2 regions of the Lysinibacillus sp. FW301-JW8 genome follow, and region 2 is predicted to be linked to the other one. Evidence: riboswitches for the same ligand, from Rfam matches in the RefSeq annotation. Region 2 holds a riboswitch; the other holds the start of a gene.

Region 1 (8,039 bases), on a different contig from region 2:
TGGATGAAAGAAGTAACGCCATTGCCATTGCTCGGAAAACCTCAGGATGTAGCCTATGGCGTTTTATATTTAGCGAGTGATGAAGCAAATTTTGTGACAGGCAGTGAGCTAGTTATTGACGGTGGCTGGATTGCGAAATAAAGATTATTGATGGAGGTATTTATGACAAAGCGTATTCTAATTACGGGAGCTACTGCTGGTATTGGCAGAGCCACTCTCGATAAATTTTATCAGGAGGGCTTTCATATCCTCGCATGTGATATTAATGTAGAGGAAGGTAGCAGACTAAGTAATATTTATGGTGCTCAAGTTGATTTTATAGAATTAGATGTTACAAATGAAAATAACTGGAAATCATTACAAAGATATATACATGACAAAGACTATCGAATTGATGTATTGTTTAATAACGCTGGGATATTTGTCATGAATGATATAGCTACAACTACAGATAAAGAGTTTCAGGCTATGTTTGATATTAATGTGAAGGGTAGCTTTTTAGCGTTAAAATATATTGCACCTATTATGTATAAACAGGAAAATGGCTCGATTATTAATGCATCCTCCAATGCCGCCTTTTTTGGTGCAAAAGGCCTAGGGATATATGGAGCAACTAAAGGCGCCATACGAACACTTACAAAAAACGCAGCAATGGAATTTTCACCATATGTAAGAGTGAATTCCATTCATCCAGGATATATTCAAACACAAATGATTGAGTATGCGGCACAAAAATCAAATAAAACGCCGCAGGATCAGGCAAAGTATGTACCATTAAAAAGATTAGGGCGTCCAGAGGAAATCGCCTCATTAGTCTATTATTTAGGGAGCGAGGAAGCATCCTATATTACGGGTAGTGAAATAGTTATTGATGGTGGTGTATCTAGCGGCCAATCGATCTGGGAAGAGGAACAAAGCTAAGAAACTAGACAGGGGTGAGAATAATGTATTTATCGTTAAAATATAAATATCTTATTCTTACCCTCATTGTATTTATTTTGCCCTATTTTATGATGACAGTGATTTATATAAATAATGTTGGAGAATATCAAAAGAAGCTTTTAATAGAAACAAGACTAGAGGTATTAAAAAAAATCCATTATTTTAATTCGTCTTTTGAGAATAATCAAGCAAGCACAAAGGTATATCATGAAGTGTTAAATTCAATTTGGGGCAGCTACTCTGATTTCCTGTTATTAACTGAGCAGAAGGATATTAAATTCAGCACGAATTCCCATATATCAGAGCATGAGGAGTATTTTCGTAAATTAGAGCCCAAGAAAACCAATTACTATAAAATTGATTATTTGAATGTAGAACGAATTCTGATGTATTCATTTGATCCCTTTAATAATTGTTACTATGTTGTTATTGCTACATCTGATTCCATTTTTAAAGAGCTGAATAATAAAAAGGAGGATTTAATGGCCTTTGCAATTGCCTCCACTTTACTGCTAACTATTATCACATTTTTATATTCCAATAAAATTAGTACGACTTTGCAAATGCTTATTGAGCGTATTACCTCTTATAGAAAAGCAGTTTATCATATTGAAGATATTGAGAAGAAGCCTGCTTGGATTAATGATGAGTTGAATATCGCCAATCAAGAATTAAATCAGACAATTGCTTATATGGTAGAAAAGGAAAAAGACTATGTTCGAGAAAATTATGAAGCACAATTAAATAATTTACAAAGCCAAATTAATCCGCATTTTCTTTACAATACCTTAGACAATATTAATCAATTAGCTATGATTCATGAGATTGAGGAGATCTCTACTTTAAGCGTTGGACTAGCAAAGCTTTTTAGATATAACACGGGCAATAGTGAAAAGGAAACAACAATTGAAAAAGAGCTTGAGATTATTGAAGAATACATTAATATTATGAAAATCAGAGTTTCTTATTTAGTATTTCATATTCAGATAGAAGATAATGATTTATTACAAAATGCTATTCTAAAATTTACACTTCAGCCAATCGTTGAAAATATTTTTAAGCATGGTTACAGCTATAAAGAGTCTATAACGATAAATATTGATATTTATCGAAAAATAAATGATGTCGTAATTGATATTTATAACAATAGCGAATTTAGGGACATTGCTCAAATAGCTATGCTAAATGAAAAAATAAATGAAGAAAATCATGAGGGCAGCATTGGATTGAAAAATGTAAATAGACGATTAAAGATAAAATATGGAGAAGCATATGGTGTTACAGTTCTAGTTAACGAACAAAAATATTTTGTGTCGAGAATTCTATTACCATATAAGAAATAATGTCTTTTAACGGTGAGGTGAGCTCTATGAATATATTTATAGTAGAGGATGAGAACTTTATTAGAGAGGGACTAAGCTTTTTTATCAACAGAAATTTTACTGAATCCCTACATGTCTTTTCTTATGCAACTGGGGAAGACATGTTACTGGCAGCTAAGGATATTTCCCCTGACATCGTTTTATCGGATATTAATTTACCTGGTATGAGTGGAATAGAGGCTGTATGGGAGCTAAAAAAGTTCCATCAATTTAAGGTGATTTTTCTATCTGGCTATGATGACTTTCAATATTTGCAAAGTGCTATTCAAATTGGGGCAGAGGATTATATTTTAAAGCCAATTGATTATAAAAATCTAAAGCTAAAGCTTTCACAAACGATGGAAGCATTGAGCATGAAGAGACAAGTAGATTATGCTATCAAATATAATCAATTATTAAATTTAATATTGGCCTTTGATCAACAAATGACGGATAGTAATATCTATTCATTTGAATACTTTGTTATCAGCATCAATCAAACAAAAAATATACGAATTCCACACGCTCATGAGCTATTTTATTTTAATATTTTTGGGGAGCACATTGAAATTATGAATACCGATTTTGTTTTGTCGTATAGTCAGGATCATCATATCGTTCTGCAAAGAAAAGACTTACATGATGTAAATCAAGCCGTGCTAGAGTTACTGCTAAAGAAGCATCTAAATACAAGCGGCACTGTTCTAAACAAAAGAAAATCCATTTTTGATAATCAAATCTTTACGGATGAGTTAAAATTACAAGAATTTATAGGGGTTTTACAAAATACAAACATTGATTTTCAGCAAAGATTAGAATTCATGATTACGTTCTTATTACAATATAGCATTCATTTCAATTGCTTTGAAACGTATAACAGTGCCCAAAAAATTATTAGTATCCACCATCAAATGATTAAAGAAGACAATTTATCAATAATAGTAAATAGCTATATAGAGCCGCTCGTAGATAAAATACTTAATTTACATGGCAATAGAGATGATTTAGGGAAAAAAATAGTCGATTATATTTATACACATTTTGATGATCCACAGTTAGATTTGAATTATTTATCAGGCATATTTAACAAAAGCCAAGCAAATTTAAGTATATTAATTAAAAAAAGCATTGATAAAAATTTCATCCACCTGTTAAATGAGCTTAGAATTGACAAGGCAAAGCAGCTACTAGTTCATAGTAATAAAAGAAATAATGAAATTGCTTCGTTAGTGGGCTATAGTAATGAAGAGTATTTTAGTAAAGTATTTAAAAAATATGTTGGGATGACACCCGCCAAATATCGAACTATTTAACTTCTTTCAGCAAATGTCTTTTACGCGAAAGCACAGCGACAGCGGCAGGTACAGAAGTCTCCCGAGGCATAATTGATATAGTACGTGGGTTTCGGTAAAATAACTATAGAATGTCCGAGTTGAACATAGAAAGGATGGGTAATATGTTCCGATCAATAGCACCTCCAACAATGTCTTTACAGTAGAATCTACTGTTTAAGGCATTCCACACTAGCTTGCTCTTCTTTCAATAGATTCTACTGTATAGGCTAAAAACTATATAAGTAGAAAGTAGGAATCAGAAGTGAGCGGAAAATTTGCATTTGTTTTATCTATGATTATCTTCGGAGCTGTCGGTGTTTTTGCAAAATATATACAGCTACCATCCAGTGAAATTGCATTCTGGATGAGTGTCATTGGCTCTTGCTTTTTATTGGTAATTTTCATCGCAAAGAAAGAAAAAATAACGAAAGTATCTATTCTGCCTAATATATGGCCATTGCTGCTATCTAGTGTAGCATTATGTGGGAATTGGATTTTTCTTTTTCAAGCATACAAAGAAACAACCATTGCAAATGCAGCGCTTAGTTATTATTTTGCGCCAGTTTTAGTGATTTGTTTATCACCGATTATATTAAAGGAAAAACTGTATCTAAGAAAAATTTTCTATGTCTGTGTGGCGCTGGTTGGATTATTCTTTATTGTCCATAGCCAAGTTGCAGGAGAAAATGGGCAGGATATCGGTATAGTGTATGGGCTTATTGCAGCATGTTTCTATACATTCGTAACCTTTGTCAACAAGTATATTCATGGACTTAAAGAGCCTGCTAACACAATTGTGCAGCTTTCTTTAGCAGCGTTATTTCTGGCACTTTATCTTTATGGAACAAATGGATTCCAAATCATGCATATCGATATAAAATCCATTAGTTTACTTATAGCATTGGGTATTGTCCATGCTGGTATAGGCTTCTATCTTTTCTTTTTGGGAATGAGTCAATTAAAGGGGCAAAGTATAGCCATTCTAAGCTATATTGACCCTCTAACGTCATTGGTTATCTCAACGATGATTATAGGAGAAAAAATGACTGTGCTACAAATAATAGGAGCCATTCTATTACTTGGTGCGACCTTTATTAGTGAAATCGATCAGAAAGAACTTTAAAGGTGTCATATTGACAGCAAGAAATCTTTACAGTAAATTTAAAGTAATTGCATAATAGCATTGGGTGCCCATTATGGGAGAATAGGGAATAAAGTGAGAGTCTTTAGCGGTCCCGCCACTGTAAAAAGGAGTTTCATAGAGAATGCCACTAGCATGGTGCTGGGAAGGTTCTATGAAATGTTGAAATTAAGCCAGGAGACCTGCCTAATTGCTTCGATTATATAGACGATGGAAAAGTCTGTAGTTTATTTGTGATGAATAAACTGCAGGCTTTTTATATTGTCTCGAAAGATAGAAAGGGGAATAGTTTCATGCAATTATTACAGCAAACGATTAAAAAAATTCAAAATGTGGATAGCCATATGATGGGGAAAGCTAGGGAATATATAGACTCTCTGAGCAAGCCACCTGGAAGCTTGGGGGGACTGGAAAATCTTGCTGTACAGCTTGCTGGCATTACAGGAGAATTATTTCCTAAAATTGAGAGCAAGGCAATTATTGTCTGTGCAGCAGATCACGGTGTTTGTGAGGAAGATGTAACTTCCAATCCACAAAAGGTAACCTTTTTACAAACAATGAATTTTCCAAAAGGGCTAACGGGTGTTTGTGCAATCGCCAGCATAACCAATGCCAAAATTGTAACGGTCGACGTTGGTGTAAAAGAAGATTTACCACTTGATGCTGGAGTCATTCTAAAGAAAATTAAATATGGAACAGACAATATGGCAAAGGGTCCAGCTATGTCAAGAGAGGAAGCTATTCAATCCATCGAAGTAGGAATTGAAGTCGCAACGAGCGAAATTAAAAATGGAGTGGATATTCTTGGAACTGGAGAAATGGGTATTGGGAATACTACCCCAAGTGCAGCTATCCTATCCGTGCTTCATGCCTGTCATCCAAATGTAGTAACAGGAATGGGCGCTGGTGTGGGAGCGGGGGGAATTGCGCATAAGGTGAAGGTTATTCAACATGCTATTGCATTAAACAAGCCCAATCGCAACGATGCTATTGATATTCTTGCAAAAGTTGGTGGCTTAGAAATAGCTGCTATGGCTGGGATTGTACTTGCTGGGGCTGCAAATCGCAAGCCTGTTGTTATTGATGGTTTTATTTCTACGATTGCTGCCCTCATAGCATTTGAGCTTGAGCCAAAAATAAAGGACTACATCATTCCTTCCCATGCCTCAGAAGAACCAGGTGCAAAAATAGCAGCCAAGTTGCTAGGGGTAGAACCAATGCTACATATGAATATGCGTTTAGGAGAAGGCTCTGGTGCAGCTTTAGCCTTTCCAATTTTAGATGCAGCATGCTCCATGATTAAAAACATGGCTACACTTGAAGAATCTGTAGTGCTAGTAGAAACGAATGAATGAAGCACACTTTCTATTTATAAATGCTGATGGTTGAAAAAATATTTGCTTGAGGCATTTCTTGGCAGCAGCAAAAAGTATAACAAGCCCATTTAATCGAACTATTTGGGCTTGTTACTATTCATAAAATAGTCATGCTCGATTCAGCTTTCGTAAAGGCAAACGCCATTTCTTCATATAGGAAAGAACTCTTAGCACTGTAATTATTCCAAATAATCCATATAAAAAGAGGTCGCCTGTTAAAACTTCTAAACCAATCACAAGTCCTGCAAGAGCTGCCCAAACACCATAAATTTCATCACGTAATACGAGGGGCTTGCGTCTTGCTAATAGATCCCGAACAATCCCGCCTCCTGAGCCAGTTAAGACAGCAGCTACAATAACCGCACTAATTGGCATATCGAGCTTTACCGCATAGAGGGCACCTTGAATAGCAAATGCAGATAAGCCAATTGCATCTGTGAAGTTTCCCCAGCGATGCCAATGCTGAATTAGATGATGCGGGAAAATAAAAAATATAGTAATCGCCGCAAGCGCAATTTGGAACATCATATCCTGTCCCCATAACGTTGTAACGGGAAGGCCAATAAGCAAGTTACGAATTGCCCCACCACCAAAGGCAGTGACAATACCGAGTATATAAACACCGAATAAATCGTATTCTTCCTCCATGGCGATAATTGCCCCGGAAATAGCAAAGGCAATTGTTCCGATAATACTAAAAACCTCCCAAGCCATCCCTTTCACCCCTTCTGAAAAATAATATACTTTCTCATTAAAGTTAAAGAATTCTATTAAATGTAACAGAATCTATGAATTTTGTAGTCAAAATATCGGAAATAATGAAAGAAGTCCGCACATTAGCTTAGCGCATATTACGAGTAGAAACAATAGGCAAGTTTTGCAGACACATCTACAAATTGTTAAGATGGGATAGGAGTTAAGTGAAAACTTCAATTTGTGGGTATATGTGCCCGTGATTGAACAAATGTGAATGGAGAAGAACGAATGACTTTTACAACAAATTTAACAGAAGAAACGTTAGCGTTAGCTTCCAAAATAGAGGACAAGGTTCGCCCCTTTCATAGGAAGGTAGACGATATGGCGTTCTTTAATCAACAAAAGGTGCTTGCAGCTTTTAGGAAACATCAAGTGAGTGACTATCATTTACACCCTTCTAATGGATATGGCTATGATGATGAGGGACGTGATAATTTAGAGCGTGTTTATGCAGAGGTTTTCGGAGCGGAGGCTGCCATTGTACGTCCACAGATAATTTCGGGGACACATGCTATTACACTTAGTCTATTCGGAGTGTTACGACCGGGTGATGAATTGCTGTATATTTCAGGGCAACCATATGATACATTACAATCCATAGTAGATGGCGGTGACAAGGATACTGGCTCATTAAAGGATTATAAAATCGGTTATCGTCATGTGGATTTAATGGATAATCAAATGATTGATTGGGATGGTGTAGAGGCCGCTATTACAGAGAATACAAAAATGATTGCTATTCAACGATCAAAGGGCTATGCAACACGTCCATCCTTTACTATTACAGAAATTGCTGATATGTGCGTGAAAGTCCGTGAATTAGCACCACAGGCTATCATCTTTGTCGACAATTGCTATGGAGAATTTGTAGAGGCTCAGGAACCGACAGAGATAGGGGCAGATTTAATGGCAGGCTCTCTGATTAAAAATCCAGGGGGAGGCTTAGCGAAAATTGGTGGCTATATTGCTGGTCGTGCTGATTTAGTTGAAAAATGTGCCTATCGTATGACGTCACCAGGTATTGGTGCTGAAGCAGGTGCAACATTAAATACGCTTGGCGATTTTTATCAAGGCTTTTTCCTAGCGCCACATGTTGTAGCACAAGCTCTAAAAGGTGCAGTTTTTACAG
Region 2 (8,039 bases):
GACCTACACTTAAAAAATGTATTGGTTTATCGAGTAGTGCTTCCACCTCAGTTTGTGCTACTGCCCAAGCAATTTTCTCTTCAATTTTTTCAGTGGTCCAGCAGAGGTTCAAAGGTCCAAATGCAATATCCTGCTTCACTGTACCAGAAAACAACTGATTGTCTGCATCCTGAAAAACTATGCCAACCTGTTGACGTAATTCTTTTAATGCTTTTCTACTATAATTAAGAGCCTTGCCACAAAAGGCTATATTTCCAGAAGTTGGCTTGAGAATGCCATTGAGATGCTGAAATAAAGTCGATTTTCCTGCTCCGTTATGACCTAGTAGGGCGATTTTTTTGCCCTTCGGAATTTGGAGGCTAATATTTGTTAGGGCGTGCGTTCCATCTGCATAGGCGTAAGAAAGCTGATTTAGTTCAAAGTATAAGTCTGTTGTCATTAGAAAAAACCTCCATACACGATGAGGAATAGTAAGATAGCGGCAATACCCAGCCAGTTTTTCATGCTATAGGTTGCATTCTCCTGCCAATAGACCGCTTCGCCACCACGTGCTTGCATGGCATTATTAAGCTCACGGCTTCGTTGGAACATTTCAGCAAATAAAGCGGCGATAAGCATAGATACAGAGCGTAGCCACTGGGCAGGTGAGTGATAACCAAGTCGAGCCTGCTGAGCAAGGTGAATTTTTTGCATACTGTCTAAAAAAATAAAAATAAATCGATATGTTAATTCTACCAGCTCAACAAACAAAGCAGGAATTCTACATTGTCTCAACACATGACAAATAGACTGTACAGATGTTGTTAGGATTAAAAAATATAAACAACTGACACTTCCAAGAACGATGAAAAAAAGTTGCTGTGCTGTCACTATGCTTGCGTTGCCTACAAAAATTGTCCAATTATTAATAGAAAATGACCAGATATGTGCAGGTAGCATGCTCGTCGCCGGGGCTATAGATATTAAAATAGATAATAAGCTAGATAGTAAAAAAAATCCGGGTAACAATAATAGTTTAAAATAATATTTAACAGGAATTTTTGCGCTTATAATGATAAAAGCACTCATTACAATAAATGTAATGAGTGAAATTCGTTCATCTCTCATGATAAGCGACAATAATAATAGTCCAAAAGAAAACATCATTTTTTCTAGCGGATGAACAGACGCTAGCTTATTCATATATGCATACTTATCAATGAGCAACATACTTAACCTTCTTTATGTTTGCCGCGCATTAAGCCGATAAAGTATCCGATAAATCCAGCACCTATAGCAGCTTGTAGTGCGAATAATAAGCTTTCAATTTCTCCACTTGGTGGTTCCCATAAGCTTTCAAACCATGGTTCGTATTCAGCATTTATTTCACCAATTGCCGCCTCCGCCTCACCATCTGCTCCTTCGAATTCAGCACCTTTTTGTATGAATAATGGGACAATGGCTAATAATACAACAATTGCAAGCAGTAATAAGTTTTTTTTCATCCTAATGTGCCTCCTTTGTTGAGAAAACACGTAAAGCTTTTAATTCGCTTACATTGTATTTTTTCAAGAAATTCATCACGACTACTGTTAAAATTCCTTCACTAACAGCTAGAGGGATTTGTGTTAATGCAAAAATACCCGCGAATTTTGAGAATGACGCCATAAAGCCACCAACCTCAGAAGGGAAAGCAAGAGCTAGTTGTACTGAAGTGACAATATATGTACCTAAGTCACCAAGCATAGCAGCTAAAAACACAGCTAAAGAAAATGATAGACCCATTTTTTGTGAGCCTTTAAATACATAATAAGCAATAATTGGACCAACAACTGCCATGGAAAAGGCGTTTGCTCCTAAAGTTGTAAGTCCTCCATGTGCTAAAAGTAAAGCTTGGAATAGTAATACAATTGTTCCAATTACGCTCATTGCTAATGGTCCAAACAGAACTGTACCAAGCCCAACACCTGTTGGATGCGAGCAGCTTCCTGTTACAGACGGTATCTTTAATGCTGATAGCACAAAAGCAAAAGCGCCTGATAGCCCTAATATCATTTTTGTTTCAGGGTTTGCATCAATGGTTTTGCGAATTGAACGTAATCCTAAAATAATAAATGGAATGGATACAACCCACCAAAAAATGGCCCATTCAATTGGCAAAAAGCCCTCCATTATATGCATGGCAAATGCACGATTTGGCACAAATAAAAATGCCAATAAGAAATAACTAAGTTTCCAGCCTGAGAATTTCAAAATTTCTCCTCCTCACTTATAGTTTTTGAAAAAGCGTGCGAAAATAAAAAAACACTTCTCCATATTGGAAAAGTGCATAGCTAAAAAACAAATAGAATTCGATTCTACTAAGCCGCACACCTATCCTCGTAGGTTGAAACGTTCACATTCTTTTCGGCAGGTCTCCTGGCTTTAGTTCCTCGTTTTATAGGCCTTCCCATCCGTTGGACAGTGGCATTCTCTATAAAACTCCCTAGTACAGTGGCGGGACCGCGCCGGACTTGAACCGGCTTCCCTTTTAAGCAAAATGATAAGCACTTCGCACCGAAAAAAGATGAAGTTGTGAGATTTCACGACAAAGTGTAACATGATTTTCCATCATGAGGCTATCTTTTTTAAGAAAAAAATTTTTTTAATTGAGGTGCAATGTAGAAAATTCTGATAAAATAAAAGAGAATTTTTCTTTATTCTATGAAATTTTTGATGAAATTTTAATAAAATTGTCATGATTTTAGTGAGAAATATTGAAATTTTAAAATTATAAGATATGATAGAGACAGTTTTCAATTCATGTAAAACATACAAATTTGATATATAAACATACATAAGTGCTTGAATATTTTCAAGATAATAGGGAAATTGGTGAAAATCCGATACAGCCCCCGCTACTGTAATAGCTGATGAAATCGCAAATGCCACTAGTGCAAACTTGGGAAGGCGCGAAAGTAAATGGAAGCTTAAGTCAGGAAACCTGCTTATGTAATAATGCATGCAAACTTTTCGGAGGGAGAAGTTGAAGCAAAGGCGAGTACCTGTAATTTATTCGACTTTATTTGGCTTCTACTAAACCTTTACTCTTCGATTAGAGTAAAGGTTTTTCTTTGTTCCTAAAAGTATTGAGGGGGAGAACAACGATGACTACTTGGAATTTAGAAGGGATGCAAACCCATCTTTTTATTTGCAATGGCAGCAGCTGTATGAAAAAAGAAGCGGAGGAAATTACACAAGCAATTCGTGATGAAATACAGTTGCAGGCACTTGATAAAAAAATACATACAACACGGACACGCTGTAACGGCAGATGTAAGGATGCCTGTGTTGTCATTGCTTATCCGCAAGGAAATTGGTACCGTGTGCCAACAACTGAGCATGCGAGGGCACTTGTGCAGGATTTATATCATGAGTCACTGCATCATGAACATGTTTTTACACTTCGGGAGGGTACATTGCAGCGGACAGCACAAACAACAGCCATTAAAGGCATCGAAAAGGTGAAAGAGGGGTAACAAAATGGCGCAACAAGGGAAGATTTTCGTAGTTGGCTTTGGGCCTGGTGATTTTAATCATATTACGCATCGGGCAGTGGAGGCATTGCAACAGAGTGATATGATCATAGGCTATAAAACATATGTAGAGCTGATTCAAGACTTAGTTAATGCAAAATCCATTGTTAGTACAGGTATGACGGAGGAAGTATCTCGTGCACAGGAAGCGGTACGCCAAGCAGAGGCAGGGAATATCGTATCTGTTATTTCCAGCGGTGATTCTGGTGTTTATGGCATGGCAGGATTAGTGTATGAGGTATTAATCGAGCTTGGTTGGACGGAAGCAACTGGTGTAGAGGTAGAAATTGTTCCAGGTATTTCTGCTATCAATTCATGTGCAAGTTTACTAGGTGCGCCAATTATGCATGACGCTTGTACGATCAGTTTAAGTGATCACCTAACACCTTGGAATTTAATTGCGAAGCGTGTGGAGGCAGCAGCAATGGCGGATTTTGTGATTGCTCTGTATAACCCAAAAAGTGGTCGACGTACAAGGCAAATTGTGGAGGCCCAACGCATTTTATTAGAATATCGTTCACCTGATACACCAGTGGGACTTGTCAAAAGCGCTTATCGTGATCGTCAGGAGGTTACAATGACAACTTTAGCAGAAATGCTAGAGCATGATATTGGAATGCTGACAACAGTTATTATCGGAAATTCATCAACGTTTTTCTATGATAATAAAATGATTACGCCACGCGGCTATCAGCGTAAATACACACTCGGTGAGGAAAAGCAGCCATTACGTCCACACCAACGTTTAAGGGGAGAAAATGAACCATGGGCAATGAATCAAGAAACTGGAGAGGCACGCAATGACTTTGCAGCAGATCCCAACGCCAATCGTATTGAGCCCAGTTTAGCCATTACACCTAATCCTAAGCAAAAAAAAATTTCACTTGAGATGGCGACAGCAGCGTTAGCTATGGTCAAGGGAACAAGTGAGGTAAAGATAATACCAAAGCTTGTGCAACAAAAAATCGAATCTATCTTTGAATTAGCTGTAAGCCCAGGAGTAGCCAATAAATTTTTCACTCCGCAACAGATGATGACGCTAGCAGAGGTTGTTGGAGAGGATGGAACGATGGAATACACACCTGACCATCAAATCCATTTAAAAATTCCAACAACGGAGCCAGAAGAAATTACAGCAAAGCTAAGTGAGGTTGGTTTTTTACTGGCGCCGATTGGAGATGTACTATCATTAAAGGCTTGTGACTTCTGTTATGGAGAAAAGGTTGATTCAATTCCATATGCGGAGGAGATTCAGGAGAAGCTTGGTGGAATGTCTTTACCAAAAACCTTGAATATTGGCTTTAATGGCTGCGGTATGGCGTGCTATCGAGCAGTATTTGATGATATTGGTATTGTTTATCGTAAAAGCAAGTTCGATGTATTTATTGGGGCAAAGCCAGTAGGTCGTACAGCACATGCTGCACAGCCAGTTGTAGAGGGCCTAGAGCCTGAACAACTTATTCCGCTCATTACGGACATCATTGAGGAGTATAAAGCAAATGCCCATCCAAATGAACGTCTGTTTAAGTATTTTAAGCGTGTGAAAAAGATTCTGCACTTCACGTATCAGGATATGTCTTCAAAAATAAAAGTAGAGCCCGCTCCATGCGGTGACTAGTGAGGAGTTATGAGATGAAAGCAATTTTATTTGTCGGCCATGGGAGCCGTTTAGCAGCAGGAAATGATGAGGTGCGTACATTTATCGAGCAAATGACACCTCGTATTGATGATAGCTTCTTAGTAGAAACGTGTTTCTTGGAGTTTGCTTCTCCAAACATTGAAGAGGGTATAACAAACTGTGTGAAGAAGGGTGCAACAGAGGTACATGTGATTCCAATTATTCTTCTTCATGCTGGGCATTCAAAGCTACATATTCCAGCAGAAATCGAACATGCGCGTGAGCATTATCCACATATTACATTCACATATGGTCAAACGATAGGTGTCCATGAAGAGATATTTGCTATTTTAGAGGATCGTTTAGCTGAAATCGGCTTCAATGCTACAGAGGAACAACAGGATACAGCTATTTTATTAATTGCACGAGGCGGCAGTGATCCAGCTGCAAATGGTGATTTTTATAAAATCACACGTCTGTTATGGGAAAAATTGCCTGTCAAATATGTTGAAAGTGCCTTTATGGGAGTAACGGACCCTCGTGTCGAAGAGGGAATTGAGCGCTGTGTTAAGCTAGGTGCTAAAAAAATCATTATGCTTCCATACTTTTTATTCACGGGCATCCTGATGGAGCGCATGAATGGTATGTGTAAACAATTTAACGACAAATATCCAGATTGTGATATTCAAATTGCTGACTATTTTGGGTATCATGAACGTTTGCAAAATGTGCTACTAGAGCGTATTGAGCAGGCTGTAAATGGGACATCAACAGGTATGCAGGATTTAGAAAATTATCGAGCTTATGCGGCGGTACATGGTCATGCGCATCATCATCACCATCATGACCACGATCATGATCACGACCATCATGATCACGACCATCATGATCATCATCACGAACATGACCACCACCATGAAGAGGAGTCTGTGAAATGATTTTCATGTTAGCAGGGACGAGTGATGCCAGAAACTTAGCTCTTGAAATACAGTCAGCAGGATATGATGTAACGGCAACAGTCGTTACTGAATCAGCAGCCTCTAGCCTTGCTGAGGTGGGTCTACCTCATTTAGTTGGACGATTAACAGCTGAGGAAATGACGACAATTTTGACAGAACAAGGGTATCGTTTAGTTGTAGATGCCTCTCACCCATTTGCTGAGGAAGCTTCCAAAAATGCCATGGCAGCAGCGGAGCAAGCAAATATACCATATATTCGCTATGAACGAGCACATGAACATTATTCTCATCCCCTTATTACAATAGTAAAAGATTATGAGGAGGCTGCTCACTTAGCGGCAGAAAAACGTGGTGTCATTATGCTAACGACAGGCAGTAAAACGCTTGCGACATTTACTAAGGTTTTACAAGGCTTAGAGAATACAAGAGTGATTGCACGTATGCTACCTAGACTCGATAACATGGAAAAATGTGAGGCACTTGGTGTGGCGCAAAGAGATATAGTCGCTATACAGGGACCTTTTTCAAAGGAATTAAACGAAGCGCTTTTTCGTCAATATGATGTGACATTGATGATTACGAAGGAGAGTGGCAAGGTTGGCTCAGTGGATGAAAAGCTAGAGGCAGCACTTGCATGTGGCATTGAAACAATATTAATTGCAAGACCAAATATAAAGTATGGCCAGCAGTATTCTACATTTACGGAAGTACTACAGGCTGTACAACACACTTTAGGAGGCAATTCAGATGGATTTTAAAACAGATTTCAAACCATTAACAGTAGACCCAGATAAAATTTACGATTACAGTTTTTCAATTATTGCAGAAGAAATGGGAGAGCATGATTTCTCAGAGGATGAGTGGAAGGTCGTTCGTCGTATCATTCATGCATCTGCTGATTTTGAGCTTGGTCGTAGCGTTATTATTACTCCAGAGGCAATTGAGGCAGGTATCAAGTCAATTCTTGCAGGTCGCCATGTGATAGCTGATGTGCAAATGATTGAAAGTGGCTCAGGCAAAAAACGCTTTCAAAAGCATGGTGGGGATCTACACTGCTATATCGCAGATGAAGACGTATCAGTAGAAGCCAAAAAACAAAACACAACACGTGCTATTATCTCCATGCAAAAAGCTTCTAAATTACATGAAGGTGGTATTTATGCCATTGGTAATGCACCAACGGCATTGCTAGAGTTAATCCGTTTAATTAAAGAGGGCTTAGCAAAGCCAGATCTAATTATCGGTATGCCAGTTGGCTTTGTATCTGCAGCTGAGTCAAAAGAGGAATTATTAAAACTAGAAGGTATTCCGTATATTACGAATGTTGGCCGTAAAGGCGGTAGTACAGTGACGGTTGCCGCTTTGAATGCCATCTCACTTTTAGCGGATGAACAGGCGAAAAAATAATGGAGCGGAAGCCAAAAAAGGATCCCAAAGACATGCGTCACGGTTATACAACGGGAGCCTGTGCAACTGCAGTGGCAAAGGCAGCATTGCTTGCCCTAATTACAAATGAAGAGCAGGAAACAAGTACAATTCATTTGCCAATTGGGCGAGATGCAACCTTTACAATCGAAAATTGTATGTTTGAAAACAATGCGGTAAGCTGTGAAACCATTAAGGATGCTGGGGATGATCCAGATGCTACACATAAAGCACTTATTATTGGCACAGTGAGCTGGGCAGATACACCCGGCATTCATCTTGATGGAGGAATTGGTGTCGGGCGCGTAACGAAGCCCGGCTTACCAGTACCAGTTGGAGAAGCAGCTATTAATCCCGTACCTCGTAAAATGATTCATAGTACTGTACAGGGTGTTCTTGACGATTTTCAAATAAAACGCGGCGTCAACGTTATTATTTCTGTCCCAGAAGGTGAAGAAATTGCGAAAAAGACCTTGAATGGTC

The links. Region 2 has a riboswitch for cobalamin ahead of AC3WOM_RS16615 ((2Fe-2S) ferredoxin domain-containing protein). Riboswitches for the same ligand answer to the same signal wherever they lie in the genome.
Region 1: it holds a riboswitch for cobalamin, as region 2 does, so the genes downstream of both, cobT (nicotinate-nucleotide--dimethylbenzimidazole phosphoribosyltransferase) here and AC3WOM_RS16615 ((2Fe-2S) ferredoxin domain-containing protein) in region 2, are expected to answer to the same signal.

The regions. Positions count from the first base shown of each region.
Region 1 covers NZ_JBYTBB010000002.1:146,486-154,524, forward strand. The annotation lists gene AC3WOM_RS01665 (SDR family NAD(P)-dependent oxidoreductase) at 1-141, shown strand, start outside; gene AC3WOM_RS01670 (SDR family NAD(P)-dependent oxidoreductase) at 163-921, shown strand; gene AC3WOM_RS01675 (sensor histidine kinase) at 945-2,285, shown strand; gene AC3WOM_RS01680 (response regulator) at 2,312-3,616, shown strand; gene AC3WOM_RS01685 (DMT family transporter) at 3,900-4,760, shown strand; cobalamin riboswitch at 4,806-4,982, shown strand; gene cobT (nicotinate-nucleotide--dimethylbenzimidazole phosphoribosyltransferase) at 5,072-6,133, shown strand; gene AC3WOM_RS01695 (trimeric intracellular cation channel family protein) at 6,263-6,868, opposite strand; gene AC3WOM_RS01700 (methionine gamma-lyase family protein) at 7,139-8,039, shown strand, end outside.
Region 2 covers NZ_JBYTBB010000041.1:41,763-49,801, reverse strand. The annotation lists gene AC3WOM_RS16635 (energy-coupling factor ABC transporter ATP-binding protein) at 1-439, opposite strand, end outside; gene cbiQ (cobalt ECF transporter T component CbiQ) at 439-1,209, opposite strand; gene AC3WOM_RS16625 (energy-coupling factor ABC transporter substrate-binding protein) at 1,212-1,484, opposite strand; gene AC3WOM_RS16620 (energy-coupling factor ABC transporter permease) at 1,486-2,232, opposite strand; cobalamin riboswitch at 2,371-2,555, opposite strand; cobalamin riboswitch at 2,801-2,984, shown strand; gene AC3WOM_RS16615 ((2Fe-2S) ferredoxin domain-containing protein) at 3,126-3,497, shown strand; gene cobJ (precorrin-3B C(17)-methyltransferase) at 3,502-5,172, shown strand; gene AC3WOM_RS16605 (sirohydrochlorin chelatase) at 5,187-6,110, shown strand; gene cobK (precorrin-6A reductase) at 6,107-6,889, shown strand; gene AC3WOM_RS16595 (precorrin-8X methylmutase) at 6,879-7,538, shown strand; gene AC3WOM_RS16590 (cobalt-precorrin-5B (C(1))-methyltransferase) at 7,538-8,039, shown strand, end outside.